Regions from separate parts of the Leisingera sp. ANG-S5 genome, predicted to be linked through region 3. Evidence: riboswitches for the same ligand, from Rfam matches in the RefSeq annotation. Region 3 holds a riboswitch; each other region holds the start of a gene.
What was found. Region 3 has a riboswitch for cobalamin ahead of RA25_RS04270 (hypothetical protein). Riboswitches for the same ligand answer to the same signal wherever they lie in the genome.

Region 1 (6,579 bases), on a different contig from region 3:
TTGGCGCCTCAGCTTTGGATGCCGACGGCGCGGTGATGGATCACGATGCCCGCGAGGTATCTGTCGCCCGCGCAATCCTGAAAAACGCACGGCAGAAGGTGCTGGTCTGCGACGGCAGCAAGTTCGCCCGCTCCGCCCCGGTGCGGATCTGCGACCTCTCCGATCTCGACGTGGTGATCACCGACCGCCCGGTTCCCGCAGAATTTGCCGAGGCCGCGCAGGCCGCCGGCACCCGCATCCTGACCGCAGGACAAAACGAAAGCAGCGAAAATGACTGACACGCCTGTAACAGACCTTTTCATCATCGGCGGCGGCATCAACGGCTGCGGCATCGCCCGCGACGCCGCCGGACGCGGCTTGTCGGTGACGCTGGCAGAGATGAACGACCTGGCCTCGGCCACCTCCTCTGCCTCAACCAAGCTGTTCCACGGCGGCTTGCGCTATCTCGAATATTTTGAGTTCCGCCTGGTGCGCGAAGCGCTGATCGAGCGCGAGGTGCTGCTGAATGCGATGCCGCATATCTCCTGGCCGATGCGGTTCGTGCTGCCGTTCCACAAGGACATGCGGTTCGACAGCGAGACGCCGACGTCCAAGCTGCTCACCACTTTCATGCCCTGGATGAAGGGCCGCCGCCCGGCCTGGCTGATCCGGCTGGGGCTGTTCCTCTACGACTCGCTTGGCAAGCGCGGCATCCTGCCCGGCACCGCGAAGCTGGATCTGGAGGCCGACCCGGCGGGCAGACCGCTCAGGGACAAGTTCAAGACCGCCTTTGAATATTCCGACTGCTGGATCGAGGACGCCCGCCTGGTCGTCCTGAACGCCCGCGACGCCCAGGCCCGCGGCGCCGAGATCCTGACCCGGACCAAGGTGCTGGCCGCTGAACGCCATGCGGACCACTGGGTGATCACCCTGCAGGATCAGGCCAGCGGCGAAACCCATCAGCGCCGCGCGAAAATGCTGATTAACGCGGGCGGGCCCTGGGTCGCCGATGTGCTGCATCAGAAGCTGGGCCAGAACAGCCGCGAGAACATCCGCCTGGTGCGCGGCAGCCATATCGTGGTGCCGAAACTGTTTGACCACGGGCGCTGCTACTTCTTCCAGGGAACCGACGGGCGGATCATCTTTGCCATTCCCTATGAGGAAGACTTCACCCTCATCGGCACAACGGACAGCGACCACTCCGATCCGGACACCGCGCCGGAATGCACCGCAAAGGAGCAGGACTACCTGATTGATTTTGCATCAGGATATTTCAATCAGCCGCTCAAGCGCGAGGATATTGTCTGGACCTATTCCGGCGTGCGCCCGCTTTATGACGACGGCGCCAGCTCTGCCACCGCGGCGACCCGCGAATATGTGCTGACACTGGATCAGGCACAGGCGCCCCTCTTGAATGTCTTCGGCGGCAAAATCACCACCTACCGCAAACTGGCCGAAGCGGCGCTGGCGAAAATCGGCGAGGTTTTCCCGCAGCTGCCCGCGGACTGGACCGCAGGCGTGGCCCTGCCCGGCGGCGATTTTGCGGTGGCGGATGTGGAAAAGCTGCGCGGCAAACTCGCGGCGGACTATCCGTTCCTTTCGCCCTATTGGACCCGCCGCCTGATCCGCGCCTATGGCACCGAGGCCTGGGCGGTTCTGGGCGAGGCCAAATCCGCGGCTGATATGGGGCAGGACTTCGGGGCGACGATCACCGCGCGGGAACTGGACTGGGCAATTGCCCGCGAATGGGTACGGACCGGAGACGACTACCTTTGGCGGCGCACCAAGCTGGGACTGCGGCTGGATGAAGCCCAGCGCGCCGCGGTGGATGCCTATATTCAAGGCAAGGCACAAACGCTCGCAGCATAACGCGAAGGGCAGCGCCCGTCCCGTCCCACTGGGGCGGGACGGGCGCTGCCCGGCCTTCGGCCAGGCGAAAGACCTTTGTGAGCTTCTTAAAACTCCACGCCCTTTTGCGCTTTCACGCCGGCGCGGAACGGGTGTTTGATCTGGCCCATCTCGGTCACCAGATCGGCGATCTCGATCAGCTCCTCCTTGGCGTTCCTGCCGGTCAGCACCACATGGGTCATCGGCGGCTTCTGCTCCACCAGGAACTCCAGCACCTCCTCCAGATCCAGATACTCATAACGCAGCGCGATGTTGATCTCGTCCAGCAGCACCATGGTATTGCGCTCGTCCAGGATCATCTCCTTGGCCTTCTCCCAGCCCTTCTGGGCGGCGGCGATGTCGCGCGCCTTGTCCTGGGTTTCCCAAGTGAACCCCTCGCCCATCGCATAGAACTGGCACAGATCGCTGAAGTTCTCCTCGATCAGGGTGCGCTCGCCGGTCTGCCAGGCGCCCTTGATGAACTGCACCACCGCAGATGGCATCCCATGGGCGATACAGCGCATGATCATGCCGAAGCCGGACGAGGACTTGCCCTTGCCCGGACCGGTGTGAACGATGATCAGGCCCTTCTCGCCCTCCTTGGTCTTCATCATCCGGTCGCGCGCGGCCTTCTTCTTGGCCATCTTTGAGGCGTGACGGGCGGCTTCTTCTTCTGAAATGCCGGTTTCGGACTTTTCGCTCATGGGGGCTCTCCAGCTGTTTGACCCCATGTCTTGACAAAGAAGCCCGCCATAGCGCAAGGGGGTTCAGCTGGTTCCTGTGAAAACAGGCGAAGAGGGAATGTGAAGGCCTTGCCAAGGCTCAAGCACAGCCGCCCCCGCGACCGTGACCGGATGAGGCCGCCATGCCACTGGGAATACGTCCCGGGAAGGCAGGATGGCCGGCAAGGCCTGAGCGCCTTGGCATCCGCAAGCCGGGAGACCTGCCAGCTAGAGAGAGATCAACGGGCAGACGGGGTGTTCTGCGACCGGGTGAGGGACTGGCACGACACAGTTCCTTTCTGGCCATCCCGCACGCCCTGCCGCGACAGGAGACGCGCTGATGGCTGACGATATGGCAGGCAAGACTGCCAGCACCCAGGGACCGGTCACGCTGACCGTTTGCCTCACCTGCCGCCGCGAGGGCGCCGACCCGGAGGCCGCCCGCCCCGGCGCCATCCTGCACGCAGCCCTGGAAGAAGCCGGAATGCCCGAAGGCGTTCGCCTGCGCGGCGTCGAATGCCTGTCCTCCTGCAAGCGCGGCTGCGCCGTGGCCTTGGTCGGCGGCGAAGAACGCTGGACCTATGTCTACGGCGACCTCGACCCGGACCAGCACGTCCCCGAAATTCTGGAAGGCGCCGCAGCCTATGCCGCCACCGCCGACGGTGTTGTGCCGTGGCGCGAGCGCCCGCAGACCTTCCGCAAGCAATCCGTTGCCCGCATCCCGCCGGCCAAGTTCTTCTCCGAGGAGTAAACATGAGCGACCTCAACAAGATCCCCGTCACCGTCATCACCGGCTTCCTCGGTGCGGGCAAGACCACCCTGATCCGCCACCTGATGCAGAACCCGCAGGGCAAGCGCCTGGCGGTTGTGGTCAATGAATTCGGCACCGCCGGTGTGGACGGCGACATCCTGAAATCCTGCGCCGATGAAAATTGCCCGGCGGAGAACATCATGGAGCTGGCCAACGGCTGCATCTGCTGCACCGTGGCGGATGACTTCATCCCCACCATCGAACAACTGATGGACCTGCCGGAAAAGCCCGATCACATCGTGATCGAGACCTCCGGTCTGGCGCTGCCCAAGCCGCTGCTCAAGGCCTTCGACTGGCCCGCCATCCGCTCCCGTATCACCGTGGACGGCGTGATTGCGCTGGCCGATGCCGAGGCCGTCGCCAAGGGCCAGTTCGCCCCCGATCTGGACGCGGTTGCCGCCCAGCGCGAAGCAGATGAGAGCCTGGACCACGAAACCCCGCTGTCGGAAGTCTTCGAAGACCAGGTCTCCTGCGCCGACATCGTGCTGCTGTCCAAGGCCGACCTGGCCGGCGACGCAGGCGTCGAGAAGGCCCGCGCGGTGATCGAGGCAGAAGCGCCGCGCAAGCTGCCGATCCTGCCGATGAGCGAAGGCGTCATCGACCCGCGCATCATCCTGGGCCTGAACGCCGCTGCCGAAGACGATCTGGAGGCCCGCCCCAGCCACCACGACGGCCACCACGACCACGAGCATGACGATTTTGAAAGCATCGTTGTCGAAATGGGCGAAGTCTCCGACCCGGAAGCGCTGCAGAATGCTATCGTGAAACTCGCCCGCGAGCGCAATATCCTGCGCGTCAAAGGCTATGTCGCGGTGGAGGGAAAACCGATGCGGATGCTGGTTCAGGCCGTGGGCGAGCGCCTGCGCGCCCAGTATGATCAGCCCTGGGGTGCGCAGCCGCGCAAGACCGCCCTGGTGGTCATCGCCGAGCATGACGACATCGACGAACAGGCCATCCGCGCCGAGCTGGGGGCCTGAAGCTGATGCCCCAAGGCGAAACTTCAAACGTTTCGCCCGGCGGTAACGCCGGGCAGCGCCCGACCTCCCACACGGGAGGGCGCTTCGCTTCCTCCCGAGGCCGGGCACTGCCCTCTGCTCTTCTTTCCGAAAGGGCCTGACCCATGCACGTCGTCTTCCGCGAAAGCCACGGCCTTGACGAGACCGACACCCCGCAAGACCTCGGGCAGACGCCCGCGGACCTTGTGGTGCTGTCCTTCTCCGACAGCGACCTCGGCGCCTTTGCGGCGGGCTGGCACCGCGCGGACGGCAAACTGCCCAGCTTGCGCCTCGCCAACCTGGTGGCGCTCAAGCACCCGTTGTCGGTCGACGTCTACGCGGAACAGACGCTGGAAGGCGCCAAGGGCGTCCTCGTCCGCCTGATTGGCGGCGAAAGCTACTGGTCCTACGGTCTCGCCACCCTGCAGGACCTTGCCCGGCGCAAGGGCTTCGCGCTGGCAATCCTGCCAGCAGACGGCCGCGAGGATGCGCGGCTGGATGAGCTGTCCACCCTGCCAGTCTCCACCCTGCGCCGCCTGCAATCCCTGTGCGACGCCGGCGGCGCCGTCGCTGCTCAGGCGGCGCTTGCACAGCTTTCGCTGGCGGCCGGTCTCTACGCAGGCCCGGTTCTGGGCCTCAAGACCACACCCGAACACGGCTTCTACGACCCAGCTAAAGGCGTGCTTGCGGACCTGCCGCCGCAGGACAAACCGCTGGTGCTGGTGAGCTTCTACCGTTCCTACCTCACCGCTGCCGACACCGCCCCGGTGGATGCCATGATCGAGGAGCTCCGCGCCCGCGGCTATGCGGCCTATGGCGCCTTTGCCGCCAGCCTCAAGGCGCCCACTGCCGCGGACTGGCTGCGCGAAAAACTGCCCTCGCTGAGCCCGGCAGCCATCATCAACGCCACTGCGTTTTCCGCCCAAGGCACCGACGGCAGCGCCTCGCCGCTCTCCGCCACCGGCTGCCCGGTGTTCCAGGTCGCCCTCTCCACCGCACGCAAGAAAGACTGGGCCGAGGCAGACCGCGGCCTTTCCCCCGCTGACCTCGCCATGCACGTGGTGCTGCCCGAGGTCGACGGACGCATCTTTGCCGGCGTCGTCAGCTTCAAGTCGCCGGGCAAGAAAGACCCGGACCTGCAATATTCCCGCTTCGCCCACCGGGCTGATGCAGACCGCATCAAATCTGCCGTGGACCGCGTGGAAGGCTGGCTGCGCCTCGCCAAACTGCCGAATGCGGACAAGCGTCTGGCCCTGATCCTGTCCACCTATCCCGGCCGCGACCACAACCTGGCCCATGCCGTCGGCCTCGACGCGCTGGCCTCCTGCGACGAGATCCTGCACGAACTGGCGGCCCAGGGCTACGCCGTCGAAGCGCTGGAAAACACCGGTCTGCGGCTGATGGAGGAAACACTCAGCGTCCCGCTGGAGGACTACCGCCAGGCCCTCTCCACGCTGCCGCAAGACCTGCAAAACACCCTGACTGAGGCTTGGGGCAGCCCGGAAGAAGACGCCGATTGCCGCGACGGCGCCTTTCACTTCAAGGCCTTGCGGGCAGGTAACGCCCTGATCGCCCTGCAGCCCGAACGCGGCGAAGTGAAAACTCGCGTCGATGATTACCACGACCTCGACCGCACCCCGCGCCATGCCTATGTCGCCTTTTACCTGTGGCTGCGCGACCAAACCGACGCCCTCGTGCACATCGGCGCCCACGGCACCCTGGAATGGCTGCCGGGCAAGGCAGTCGCCCTCTCCGGCGCCTGCTGGCCCGAGGTGCTGACCGGCCCGCTGCCCGTCGCCTACCCGTTCATCGTCAACGACCCGGGCGAGGCCGCCCAGGCCAAACGCCGCATCGGCGCCGTGACCATCGGCCACTTGCCGCCGCCGCTGGCGCAGACCAACCTGCCCGAGGGCATGGCGCGGCTCGAAAGCCTGCTGGATGAATACTCCACCGCAGACGGCCTGGACCCGGCCCGCCGCGACCGGCTGATCGGCGACATCCGGGCAGAGGCGCAAGGCACCGGCGTCGAAGCCGACCTTGGCCTGACGCCGGATACGTCACCGGCTGAGGCAATCACCCGCATCGACGCCTTTGTCTGCGACATCAAGGAAAGCCAGTACGGCGAGGGTCTGCACATCTTTGGCACCGGCCAATGCGGGGCAGAGGAGCGCGCCGGGCTGATCGC
Region 2 (6,579 bases), on a different contig from region 3:
ATTCTGCCGAATGTGCTGCCATCACTGCTGGTTCTTTGGACCAGCAGCTGGTCACGCACGATCCTTGCAGTGTCTGGGCTCAGCTTTCTGGGGTTCGGAGTGCAGCCGCCCACCGCCGAATGGGGGGCCATGCTGCTGGATGGCAAACCCTATATGCAGACCGCTCCTCACATTATGATTTTTCCGGGTCTGGCCGTGCTGGTTTCCGTGCTGGCAATCAATCTGGCTGGAGACAGGCTCCGAGACGTACTGGCACAGACCAGATAACCCACCAAGAGGCAAAACAATGGAAGCCACAGGTATCGCACTGCGCATCGGCGCAACCTTGTTTTTCACAGTCATGGTCGTGTTTGTGAAGCTGCTTGCCGACGAGGTCCCGTTAGGCCAGGTGGTGTTTTTTCGAAGCGCCGTCGCCCTGATACCACTGGTTCTGTTCCTGATGTGGACACGGGACTTTCCTAGCGGTTTGCGGACTAAACGACCCCTGTCCCATATTGCCCGCTGCCTACTGGGCTGCACTGCGCTGTTCGCCTCATTTGCTTCGCTAAAATACCTGCCGCTCGCCCATGCGTCGATCATAGGCTATCTGGCCCCGGTCCTGGCAGTGGTTCTGGCGCGATTCTTATTGGGTGAACAAGTGAACGGGATGCGCTGGTTTGCCGTTGTCCTGGGGTTCCTGGGAATGCTCGTTCTAGTGCTGCCTGGCTTGACTGCTGCGACACCGGATCAACCCTATTTGATCGGAGCAGGCCTGGCCTTCGCCATGGCGATCTTCACGGCCGGTGCCAAAATTCAGATCCGCAGCCTTGCTCAAACGGAAAACGCCGGAGCCATAGCCTTCTACTTTGCGCTGACCTGTGCAGTGGCTGGGGGAGTTTCTGTGTTTTGGGGCTGGGTCCAGCCTGACTTTCTGCAGCTGGTCTACCTCTGCGGTGCAGGAATTGCAGGTGGCATTGCCCATATCATGATGACCCTTGCTCTGCAGCACAGCGAAATCTCAAAACTCGCACCATTCGAGTATCTGTCGCTGATTTTTGCCGTTTTAGCGGATTTCATGCTGTTCCGGCTTGTCCCAGACGGTGCTTTCTACCTTTCGACGCTGATGATCCTGGCCGCGATGTGGGCGATTACATTCAAAGACCGTGCAAAAGGAAGATCACCTGGACGGGAGCCAAGCAAACAAATGTAGGCTAGTTGCCTCACAACATAGTCTTTCATTGGAAATACCATAAACGACGGCTTTTTGCTGATCACGAAGTATGAAAATGGCGCAGGCGGCGAGCCAACTTTTGACCGCAAAGGGGCTCTCTTTTGCTGACTGCTCACGCGGCGAATCCGATGGCTCTGAGGCAACAGAAGCGGCCACCCAGAGTTACGGCCAAGTCCTTGAAATCGTGCGACCTGGAACGGTGACCAGACGTTCCCGTATCGGCAGCAGATGTTCGTGTGGCAGACGGCGAAATTTGACTGTGAGCCCAACTTGCTCATTGGCATTTCTCGCTGCGCGCGCTTGCTGCACACTGGATATCGCAGATGCAGAAAATTGCGCGCTGCCCCGCGGCGTTCAACGCGGCCATTGATCGGCGTTGCAGCATAGGTTGATCAGAGACGGATCAGGGACCGGACTTTGCGGATATTGGCCGCATTCGCAGCATGGCTAACCAGGAGCGGCGGTTTTTTAGCAGGAAGCGTGTGTGCTAAAGCCCTGTTCAGCCAAAAAACCGCTATACCCTTGTAAGTGTCCGCTCCATCAGGTGATACCCTGTTGGAGCAATCTGTTCACGGAACTCAGGATCATGGCTGACCAGCAGAACCGCCTGGTCAAGCTCTTTCAGAATCTCAGCCAGCCGTGCATAATTTTCTGGATCCAGCGCGTTGGTCGGCTCATCGAGTATGAGCACTTCCGGTTCCATTGCCAGAACCGTGGCCAGCGTCACCAGCCGTTTCTCACCGCCCGACAGCTTGTGGGTGACCCGGTCACGCAGGTGCATCAGCCGCAGGCGTGACAGTATTGCATCAACCACCGCCAGGGCTTCCTGCTTGGACTTGCCTAGGTTCAGCGGGCCGAAGGCGACATCTTCGGCCACAGTCGGGCAGAACAGCTGGTCATCGGCGTCCTGGAAAACGAACCCCACACGGCGGCGCACTTCGTGAAAATCCGGTTCGCTGTTGCAAGGTTTTCCGAATGCTGTGACAGAACCGCTATCGGGTGCAATCAATCCCATGATGATTTTTAGGAGCGTGGATTTCCCTGCTCCATTTGGTCCGACAATCGACAGCCGTTCTCCCGCATTGAGCTTCATCGAGGCGCCTTCCAGCACCGGATCAAGCCCAGGGTAGGCAAAATGAATATCATTCAGATCAAGAAGCGGCATAAAAGGCCTCTGCCCAGATCAGGGCGGCAAGGGCGGCGGTAAGTGCCGCGGCAAACAACAGGTCCGCCCTGCGCAGGCGGAAGTCTTCCAGGAGGATGATACGGCCGGAGAAGCCCCGGCATTTCATCGCCGCCAGAATGCGTTCCGACCGTTCAATGGCGCGCACCAGCATCATCCCCACCAGATAGCCGTAGCTGCGGTAGGTGTGCCAGTTGGTGCCGGGGCGGAAGCCGCGCAGCTTCATCGAGGTGCTCAGGCGCTGGTATTCCTCGCGCAGGACATCGATGTAGCGGATAGTGAACATCATCAGATGCACCAGCCGCTCCGGCGTCTTGAGGGCAAAGAGAGCATGTCCCATCGTCACGGGCTCCATGGACCCGGCCAGCGTCATGACCGCCAGGATGACGGCATTTGCGGTCAGGGCAATCTCGGCCGCGCGCCGCAGGCCTTCCCAGCTCGCCTCCAGCCCCCAAACAGAAAGGACTGGGGTGCCCGGAACAGTGAACGGCAGCAGCACCAGCATGAAGATGATGAAACTGTCCATCATCGCCATCCGCTTCAGCGTCTTCCGGGGCGGCAGCCCGGAGAAAGCCAGTAGCCACATCGACAGGCCAAGCGCAGCTGACAGCACCCAAAGGTTGCTAAGGGAGACCACCACAACGGCATAGACCGCGGTCATTACGATGCGCATCCGCGGGTCAAGCGCGGTGACCTTGGCGCGGAAGGCACCGATGCCGCTGAGCGGTTTTTCATCGCCAGTCAGGACATAAGTCATGCTTTGCCACCGATCCTGCGCCGTGCGGCGATGTAGAAGCCCAGACCAAAAAGACCAAAGATGTAGCCGATGCCGCCAAGCACGGATTGGAAATCCGACTTGTTCTTAAACGCGGTAAGCTCCAGGCGCAGCGGGCGCAACTCGTTGCGCATCATGGTGGCAAGCTCAGCGCGGGTCTGATCGGACAAGCCGGCAGCCGTGTAGGCCGGAGTGATTGCTGCGGAGCTGGCCGCTGCAGACGTTGCTTTGCTGGGGCTTTGGCCCAGGATCTGCGCGACGTCCGCCGCATCCATCATCATTTCAGCAACATGGCCCGCGCCCAGATCACCGCGGAAGATATGCGTCACCGGTTCTGCCGGGGTGAACAGGAAGAAGCCGTCAGCGTCGGTCCTGGTTTCACCCAGTTTGCCGCCAGCTTCGTCAAAAACCTCGATCAGCAAGTCCGGAGCCATATCACCATTGGAAAAGCCGACCTCGCCCTCAATGTCCGACCCCGATGGAAACACCGCAGAGATCACATTGTGCGCCAATGCCGGCAGCGGTGCCAGCAGGGTGAGGATCAGAACGCAGGAGCGGATCATGCCAGGCTTCCTTTCGTGTCAGCAAACAGTTCGGGTTTCACCCGCCGGGCCAGGAAAATGGCGGCGCCGGACAACAGCGCCTCGATCAGCATCACCGGGATATGGGAAAAGAACACAAGCTTGGCGGCAAGGATGAACTCGTCACCGGACAGCATCAGCGATACTGCAACTGCGAGGGTCGTGAGGGCAATTGCTGCACCGCCGCCAATGCCGCCCCAGATCGCCCCTTGCAGCGGCGAGCCGCGCGCCACCAGCGGCCGGAACATCAGGCCGACCAGAACAGCAGGCAGGGCAATATTCACCGCATTCACGCCCAGCACGGTCAGCCCGCCGAAGCCAAAGAAGACCGCCTGCAACAGCAGCCCGACAAACAAAGCCGGGAATGCGGCCCAGCCCAGCACCAGCCCGGCAAGCCCGTTCAGGATCAGGTGAACCGAACTGGGCCCGATCGGGACATGGATCAAGGAGGCCACAAAGAAACTGGCCGAAAGAACACCTGCCGCAGGAATTCGCTCCAGCGGCAGGTTGCGCAGACCCATGGCAATACCGCCGACGGCGGCAACCGCGCCGCCGATCACAACCGGGTTCGACAGTGCGCCGTCTACGATATGCATCGGTCTACTTTCACTTCAGCTCTTCTGCGTGGATCCACAGAACAGCATCCTGGCTGAGTTCCTTGCCGTCGTGCTCGGTCGCCGGACCGGACCCGAGTGCCGCAAAGCCCCAGTAGCCTGCTTTCGGAATGCCAAAGGAAAAAACGCCGTTCTGGTCGGCGATGGCAACAATTGCGCCGCCCGGCATCTCACCCACGGTGGGATCAGTGGTTGAGAATTTTTCCAGATCCGGCTCCGACGCCATGAACTCGACTTCGATCTCGGCACCCGGAACCGGCTTGCCGTCCGCCAAAACCTGACCGGAAAAGGTGGAGCCTACGATGACGTTATAGGGCTTGTTCAGCGGCAGGATCTCGGTCGCCAGGCCAGCCGGCTGGTCCCAGTCTGTGGGCAGCGTGTTGCGGTTCAGCACGACCTTGGAGATCTGCTGGATATAGATGTCTTCACTTTCCTCGTAGTAAGGCGAAGGGACCGTCACCACGACATAGTCGCCGGACCGCTTGACCGGGACCGAGGCCTTGTAAGCCGAAGCTTCGTTTTCAGCCCCTTTGAAGGTGGCGGGTTCCAGGCGGTCCGACAGGTCGGTCTTTTCACCTTTGTGGATCATGAAAAACTCTTCCGGCTTGCCCATGTCCATCGCATGGCCGTTGGCCATCGGGTGCCAGAACACCAGGCCCATCGGCACGTCGCCGGGCTTTTCGATCAGCGCTTGTTCAGTGTAGTTCAGCTGGAAATGCGCCGAAGCGGTAACCGGCAGGGAAACGGCCAGAGCAGCGGCCAGGTAGTTCAGTTTCATTTCGTCCTCATTCGACGATACAGGCGCACCTGCAATCAGGAATGAACAACGGGGAGTAGCGGCACGGAAACGCCTGAACGGCACACGCGCCAGACGCGCACCCCGGCGTCCGGTGGAAAAGGGCAGTAACCCCGCAAGCGGAGCCTCAGTCCCCGTGTCCGGCAGGTCTCCTGACTCGCGGGTCCTGGCTCGGCTGGCCTTCCCGGGGATGTTCCCAGTGGCGTATTCAGCGTCACTCACCGCTCACAGTTGCGGGGGCAGTCACGGATTTGGTCCCTTTTGGGTACGCCGCACCGTGTTCCCTATTTCTTCCGCTGCGCATTGAAACACTCGCGGAACCGGTCACCTTGGCTGAATGGCAAACCGGAATTTCTGAGTCAAGAGAATCATGTTCTGTTCACTTGGCCGTCCGGTGCCGATGGTTTTTCTCCTGCAGTGCTGCAGGGATCAATAGGCAGGCATGTTCCTATCAGAGGAACGGGGAAACACCGCTGCCTTTCGAAGTTTTTTGTATGCGTAATCAATCATCGTCACTTGAAAAATTGGAAAGGCAAATTCGGCGATATGGATGCCAGCCCAAGGCCATTTCTACTCAGGTTGCGAATTCTCCCGCTTGACAGAATAAGTTCAGTTTGCCTAAGTCCCGACCATTCTGGTCCGGCTGGGAGACCACCCGGTTAAAAGGGAACACGGTGAGGTGTAGCCAACAGGCGCCGAATCCGTGACTGCCCCCGCAACTGTGAGCGGAGAGCAATGCTGCGGTATGCCACTGCCCCAAGGGGCGGGAAGGCGCAGCAAAGCCTCGACCCGCAAGTCAGGAGACCTGCCAGGATGATCACCCTATCGCGGTGCGGGGCGCGCCGAAGATAACGGACCTTCCGTAGTGGTGGCAGTTTTCACCGTCTGCGGGGGCATTGCCTTCCAAAGACCAAAATTATGAACATGCTGCCAGGTATGGGCAGCCGCTTGGCCTGTGCTTGCTGCGTGGGCCGGGAGGAATGGAATATGCGCAAGGCAAGCCTGTCCCTGGCCGCCGCCCTGGCCGCCGCCCCTGTAATCGCAACCGCTCAGGATGAAGAAGTCACCGATCTGGGGGAGATCATCGTCTCCGGCGGCTTCACGCCGGTCGAGGCCCAAAAATACGGCCGCTCAGTCTCAGTCCTGACCAGCGAAGAAATCGAAGATCGCGGTATCACCACCGTCCGGGACGCGCTGCGTTCGGTCCCCGGCCTGATGGTGAACGGCTCCGGCGACAGTTTTACCCAGGTCCGCATCCGCGGTGCCGAAGCCAATCACACGCTGATCCTGATCGACGGCGTCGAAGCCTCGGGCGGTGACAGCGAGTACATTCTGTCCGGCCTGGACACTGCCAATATCGAGCGGATCGAAGTCCTGCGCGGCCCGCAGTCGGTGTTCTACGGCTCCAACGCCTCCGCCG
Region 3 (6,579 bases):
TGCCCGTCCTGCAAGGCCCCGCATTTCCCGCGCACCGACCCGGTGGTGATCATGCTGATCACCCATGGCGACAGCGTCCTGATGGGCCGCTCCCCCGGTTGGCCTGAAGGCATGTACTCGCTGCTGGCAGGCTTCGTCGAGCCGGGCGAGACGCTGGAGGCCGCGGTGCGCCGCGAAGTGCTGGAGGAAACCGGCGTGCGGGTCGGCCCGGTCAGCTACCTGTCCAGCCAGCCCTGGGCCTTTCCGATGTCGCTGATGTTCGGCTGCGCAGGCGAGGCGCTGAGCCGTGAGATCACCATAGACCCGGAAGAGATCGAGGACGCCATGTGGATCAGCCGCCAGGAGATGATGACCGTCTTTGCAGGCGAACACCCGGTTCTGAAACCCGCACGCGAAGGCGCAATTGCGCAGTTTTTGATCAAGAACTGGCTTGCAGACACGCTGGACTAAGGCGCATATTTGCCGGAAACGGCACCGACCCCAAGCCGCAGACGAGGCAGGCGAACATGGAATTTCACAGCAAGGAAGACATCGAAGCCCCGATTGCAGAGGTGTTTGCGGCGATCTCCGACTTCGGCACGCTGGAGCGGTCTGCCCTGCGGCGCGGCATCGAGCTGCAGCGCACCGGTGACCCTGCCCATCCGGAAAACGGCCTGGCCTGGGACCTGTCCTTCAGCTTCCGCGGCAAACCGCGCGCGATCAAGCTGACGATGGCCTCTTACACGCCGCCGTCGGGCATGGCGCTGGATGGCAGCGGCAGCGGGGTTGACGGGCGGATGGAAGTCGAGCTGCTGGCGCTGTCGCCGCAACGGACCCGGATGTCGGTCCGGCTCAAGCTGTCGCCCACCACCCTGACAGGGCGCTTGCTGGTGCAATCGCTGAAACTGGCGCGCAGCAACCTCAATCGCCGCTTCAAACTGCGGTTGGCGGATTATGCCCGCTTGACTGAAGAGCGTCTGAGCCGGACAGCCTGAGGAAGCCCCGGTCAGGCCTGCGGCAGCAGCCGCGGCCACAGCGCGGCATTGGCGCGGGCAAAGGCGCCCAGATGGCCGATTTTCTGGACGCCGGCCTGCTGCGGATCCAGCACAATCCGGCGCTGCGGCACATCTCCATAGGCATCGCCCAGCCGCCAGACCGCTAGCGGCGGCACCACGTCGTCATCCGCCATCGCAAACAGATCCACCGGGATGCCGGTTTCCGCCCAGCGGGGCTGCGGCAGCGTGGTGCCGGTCTCCGGCAGGTAGCTGCCCGGCGTGGTGCACCAGCGCCGCCACTGCCAGTAGACACCAGCCGGCAAGTCGGCCCCGAACCCCACCGCGCGCCCGGGCAGATAGCCCAAGGCACGGACCAGCGCCGGCACATGGCCGAACCAGAAGGCCAGCGCCAGCGCGCGGTAGGGCCAGGGATGATCGTGGTGATGCACCAAGCCGCCCGCAACCACGATCATGCGGGCGACGTCCGTCAGGCCTTCCTGCAGGGGCATCAGCATCGCCCCCAGAGAATGGCCAATCACATACATCGGCACGCCCGCATAGTGCCGCTGCATTTCTGTCCGGGCGGCTGGCTGATCCGCCAGCGCCCAATCACCCATGGTGGCCTGTGACCGGCGCGGGTGCATGCGCGCCGAGGCCCCGAAGTCCCGGTAATCGTAGGTTAGGCAAGCCATCTGCCGCTCTGCCGCCAGCCAGCGCGCGAAATGCCGGTAGTAGCCCTGCGGCACCCCGGTTGCGCCATTCAGCACCACCGCTGCCCTGGCAGGTCCCGCAGGGTGATAGAGCCGCCCGGCCAGCACCGCGTCACCAGCGGCAAAGCGCACGCCCTCCACCCGGACATCCGCGGCGTGTTCTGAATGGCTGTCGAGCATGGCACCCTCCTAGACCGATTGGTCTATTCCACCTCTGGACCAATCGGTCTAATGCTGTCAACCTGCCGTCATGACTGACGTGACGACACCCTCTGCCGCCCCGGACGGCCCCGTCCCAACCCGCGAGCGGCTGCTGCGGGCGGCCGCCGGCCTGTTCCGCAACAAGGGCTACAGCGGCACCGGCCTGGCCGAATTGCTGGCAGCGGCGGAGGCGCCGAAGGGCTCGCTCTACCACCATTTCCCGAACGGCAAATCCGATCTGGCCCTGGCAGCGGCGGACTGGGCGTCGGAGCAGATGCTGGTGCTGATCGACGCGTCTTTCACTCCTGCCCCGACGTTTCAGGAAGGCGCCAAGACGGTCTGTTACAAACTGGCGAAACTCTTTGACAAACAGGGCAAATGGAGCGGCTGCCCGGTCTCCGCCACCCTGTTCGAGGGGCCGGAGAACGAGGCCTTCCACCAGCACGCCGCCAAACTGTTTGAGGGCTGGATCACTGAAACCGCGGCCCACGCCCAGCGCCTCGGCCTGGCCGAGGCAGAGGCCCGCGCGGCTGCTGAGAATTTCTATATCCTGCTGCAGGGCGGCTGGCAGCTGGCCCGGGTGCGGCGCGATTCGGATGTGATCCGGGGGCTGCACCTTCAGATGCACAGGCCCCTCCCCGCCCATGTGCAGCCGCAGAAAAACGATTGACGACTCGAGGCGGAAGCCGCTACCGCTTGTGTCGATGGTTCCCGCGCCACAGAATCTTGTGTCCGGGATGAAAAGGGAACACGGTGCGGCCCTGCCCAGCGCAAGGCCAATTCCGCGACTGCCCCCGCAACTGTAAGCGGCGAGCGACCCCGATAGAGCCACTGGCCCCCAAAGAGGCCGGGAAGGATCGGGAAAGCTGCGACCCGCAAGTCAGGAGACCTGCCATCGAATGTGAAACTCGAACCCGGGCGGGGTGTCCGGACAGGGTCTGATGGCACCGCGGGGCTCCCGCTTTCTCATCCGGTCTCCTGTCCCCGAACCCCCGCACTACGCGCGGAGGGCGCAAACATGATGTGGACGGACAAGACGCATTTCTATGCGGCAACGGATTGCAAATACCTGGGGCGACCCTGCCCGGCGGCAGAGCGGATGATCGCCAAACTGGCCGAGGCGATGACCAAGGCCAAGCCGCTGACCCAGGAAGATTTCGAAATCACCGGCACCAGCGCGCTGGACGGATGCCCGCGCAACTGCCCGGCGCAGTTCGTGGCCAGCCACGACCGGATCCGGCTGTTCTGCGGTGTCGGAGAAGAGGCCCCGCGCGAGGGGCTGGACCGGTTTGCCGATGCGATCCTCGGCCGCGACGGCACCGGTTTTGCCGCCTCAAAACTGGACGCCCGCCCCTGCGCACTGATGGAGGCGCTGCCGAAAACGGCAGAGGCGCATCAGGCAGAGCAGATGCTGGCGCTTTAGGCCAGCAGTCAGGGCACAGAAACAAGGTTCGGCAGGCCGCACTGAGCTGCCGCCTTATTGCGGCCGGAACCCCGCGGAACGACCGGCGTAGGCCCATTCCATCTGAGCCTGCGTCTCCACCGCGCAGGGGCGCACGGCCCGCAGCCGGGCCAGCGCCTGCGCGGGATCTTCGCCGCTTTCAATCATCAGCCGCAGCACCGCCATGCCGGAGCGGCCACAGCCGCCTTTGCAATGCACCAGCACCCGGCCGCCGCCCTCCAGCGCCATTCGCGCCGAAGCGCTGGCCTTGGGCCATTTCATTGCCACCTGCCGGGATGGCACGTCGAAATCCGGCACAGGCAGATGCACCCAGCGGCAGGCCATGCTTTGAATGTCGCAGCCCAGCCGGTGACTGCCCGCTGCCGCGTGTTCCTCAGCCGTGGTCATGGAGATCACGAGCCCGGGTTTCCAGGCATTGATCCGGCCCATGTCGCCAGGGTAGTCGCCGCCCTTGCCAGGCAAGGGGCACAGCGCCAGCATCCCGCCCGCGACGGGCACCTCGTATATGGAAATGTTCACAGGCACAGGCATCTCTTGCGCCGCAGTCCCAGAGACTTCGTCAGATCGCATGCCGCCTCCTCGCGTTGCGTTCCAATTCCCACTCCCGCCCAGGGTCTTGCAAGGGGATTCTAACCGCCAAACCCGCCAAATCCAAAACCTTTTCTTGGCTGCCCGGCAGCAGCCCATCAGCGGTGGACGAACCGGCTGCGCTTGAATACCCTGCGCGGAACGCGGGACACCCGCACATCGAATCCGGCACGAGACATCATGAACGATACCCCCAGCGGCACCACCCCTTCCCAATACCAGGTTCTGGCCCGCAAATACCGGCCAGAGACCTTTGCCGATCTGGTGGGCCAGGACGCCATGGTGCGGACGCTGAAAAACGCCTTTGCCGCCGACCGGATTGCCCAGGCCTTCATCATGACCGGCATCCGCGGCACCGGTAAGACCACCACCGCCCGGATCATCGCCAAGGGTATGAACTGCGTCGGCGAGGACGGCCAGGGCGGCCCCACCACCGATCCTTGCGGCAAATGCGAGCATTGCACAGCGATCATGGAAGGCCGCCATGTGGACGTGATGGAGATGGACGCGGCCTCGCGCACTGGCGTCAATGACATCCGCGAGATCATCGACTCGGTGCAGTACCGCGCCGCTTCGGCCCGCTACAAGATCTACATCATCGACGAAGTTCACATGCTGTCGACCTCCGCCTTTAACGCGCTGTTGAAGACGCTGGAGGAGCCGCCCGCGCATGTGAAGTTCATCTTCGCCACTACGGAAATCCGCAAGGTGCCGGTGACGGTGCTGTCGCGTTGCCAGCGGTTCGACCTGCGCCGGATCGAGCCGGAGGTGATGATTGCCCTGTTGCGCAAGATCGCAACTGCCGAAGGCGCCGAAATAGCCGAGGACGCGCTGGCGCTGATCACCCGCGCTGCTGAGGGCTCTGCGCGGGATGCGACTTCGCTGCTGGATCAGGCGATTTCCCACGGCGCCGGCGAGACCACTGCCGATCAGGTGCGCGCCATGCTGGGTCTTGCAGACCGCGGCCGGGTGCTGGACCTGATGGACATGATCCTGCGCGGCGATGCGGCGGCGGCGCTGACAGAACTTTCGGGTCAGTATGCCGAGGGCGCCGACCCGCTGGCGGTGCTGCGCGATCTGGCGGAGATCACCCACTGGGTCTCAGTGGTGAAGATCACGCCTGATGCTGCCGAGGACCCCACCGTCAGCCCCGATGAGCGCGCCCGCGGCAAGGCAATGGCGGATGCGCTGGCGATGCGGGTGCTGACCCGCATGTGGCAGATGCTGCTGAAGGCGCTGGAAGAAGTGGCCGCCGCCCCCAACGCAATGATGGCGGCCGAAATGGCGGTGATCCGCCTGACCCATGTGGCTGACCTGCCCTCGCCTGAGGAGCTGATCCGCAAGCTGCAGGACACGCCCCCGCCGCCGCCCCCCGGGCCGGGCGGCCCCGGTGGCGGCATGCAGATGCAGGGAATGGGCGCCCAGGCGCTTGGCGGCACTGCGCCGCAAAGCGGCCCGGCGGGCGGCGCGCCCGGCGGCTCACCTGTGGCCCATGGCGGCGGCGGCACGGTGACAGCACTGGCGCCGCAGGTCAGCTCTGCCCTCGCCCGCTACCCGTCGTTCGAGCATGTGGTCGAACTGATCCGCACCAACCGCGATGTTAAACTGCTGGTCGAGGTCGAGACCGGCGTGCGCCTGGTTTCCTACCAGCCCGGGCGGATCGAATTCACCCCCTCGGCTCAGGCGCCGCGCGATCTGGCCGCCCGGCTTGGCTCGGCGCTGCAGAACTGGACCGGTGCCCGCTGGGTGGTCTCCATCGCGCCGGACGGCGAGGCGCCCACAATTGCCGAGGTCCGCGACGCGGCTGAGAACGCCCTGCGCGAGAAGGCGACCGCGCATCCGCTGGTGCAAGCCGTTTTAGAGAACTTCCCCAAGGCCAAAATCACCCGCATCCGCACACCGGAGGAACTGGCCGCCGAAGTTGCCGCCGAAGCCCTGCCCGAGGTGGAGGACGAATGGGATCCCTTCGAGGACGGCTGACGGCGGGCCTGACGGCCCTCTTGTTAACAATGCCGGCCACCGCCTTTGCCACCACTTGCTTTGACACAGGGGAAGCACAAGACAGCGCATGGGATGTCCTTGTGCGGCTCTCGTCCAAACCTGTTGCATTGGCCCTCTTTGCCCTTGCCGGATTCGCACTTTATAGCGGAAAGCGACTGCCGTTTTCACTCGCGGGCGCGCTGTGGGGCCTTCTGGCCTTCGTCATAGCCGTAGATAACCACGAGCTTTTCTTTGATGATAAGAAGGCCTTGGGCATAATCGAAGACTGCACCGCTTCCCCCCACTTGTTCATCGCGCTCGCAATTGCGATATGTGCGGGGATGACTTACGGCGCCCTGCGCCCCCGCACTTAGGAGAACACAGATGCTCAAAGGCCTCGGCGGTCTTGGCGACATGGCCAAGATGATGAAATCGGCACAGGAACTGCAGACCAAGATGGCGCAGATGCAGGAAGACCTGCACAACGTCATGGTGACCGGCGAGGCCGGCGCAGGCCTGGTCAAGGCAACCGCCTCCGCCAAGGGCGACCTGAAAGCCCTGGACATCGACCCGTCGATCTTCAACGGCGACGACAAGGAAGTGGTCGAGGACTTGATTCTGGCCGCGATCAAGGACGCCCAGGCCAAGGCCGCGGAAAAGGCGC

Region 1: another riboswitch for cobalamin. It lies ahead of RA25_RS14065 (DUF1636 family protein); the one in region 3 lies ahead of RA25_RS04270 (hypothetical protein).
Region 2: another riboswitch for cobalamin. It lies ahead of RA25_RS12135 (DUF4198 domain-containing protein); the one in region 3 lies ahead of RA25_RS04270 (hypothetical protein).

Annotation. Positions count from the first base shown of each region.
Region 1 is NZ_JWLH01000009.1:44,499-51,077, reverse strand. It holds gene RA25_RS14080 (DeoR/GlpR family DNA-binding transcription regulator) at 1-278, shown strand, start outside; gene glpD (glycerol-3-phosphate dehydrogenase) at 271-1,848, shown strand; gene cobO (cob(I)yrinic acid a,c-diamide adenosyltransferase) at 1,935-2,570, opposite strand; cobalamin riboswitch at 2,622-2,831, shown strand; gene RA25_RS14065 (DUF1636 family protein) at 2,929-3,339, shown strand; gene cobW (cobalamin biosynthesis protein CobW) at 3,342-4,376, shown strand; gene cobN (cobaltochelatase subunit CobN) at 4,520-6,579, shown strand, end outside.
Region 2 is NZ_JWLH01000007.1:31,574-38,152, reverse strand. It holds gene RA25_RS12165 (ABC transporter permease) at 1-267, shown strand, start outside; gene RA25_RS12160 (DMT family transporter) at 287-1,189, shown strand; gene RA25_RS12155 (energy-coupling factor ABC transporter ATP-binding protein) at 1,725-2,375, opposite strand; gene cbiQ (cobalt ECF transporter T component CbiQ) at 2,362-3,150, opposite strand; gene RA25_RS12145 (hypothetical protein) at 3,147-3,731, opposite strand; gene cbiM (cobalt transporter CbiM) at 3,728-4,345, opposite strand; gene RA25_RS12135 (DUF4198 domain-containing protein) at 4,356-5,141, opposite strand; cobalamin riboswitch at 5,285-5,499, opposite strand; cobalamin riboswitch at 5,778-5,986, shown strand; gene RA25_RS12130 (TonB-dependent receptor plug domain-containing protein) at 6,147-6,579, shown strand, end outside.
Region 3 is NZ_JWLH01000002.1:140,031-146,609, reverse strand. It holds gene nudC (NAD(+) diphosphatase) at 1-450, shown strand, start outside; gene RA25_RS04285 (SRPBCC family protein) at 507-974, shown strand; gene RA25_RS04280 (alpha/beta hydrolase family protein) at 986-1,864, opposite strand; gene RA25_RS04275 (TetR/AcrR family transcriptional regulator) at 1,935-2,555, shown strand; cobalamin riboswitch at 2,574-2,796, shown strand; gene RA25_RS04270 (hypothetical protein) at 2,904-3,308, shown strand; gene RA25_RS04265 (protein-tyrosine phosphatase family protein) at 3,363-3,878, opposite strand; gene RA25_RS04260 (DNA polymerase III subunit gamma/tau) at 4,059-5,915, shown strand; gene RA25_RS04255 (hypothetical protein) at 5,891-6,289, shown strand; gene RA25_RS04250 (YbaB/EbfC family nucleoid-associated protein) at 6,300-6,579, shown strand, end outside.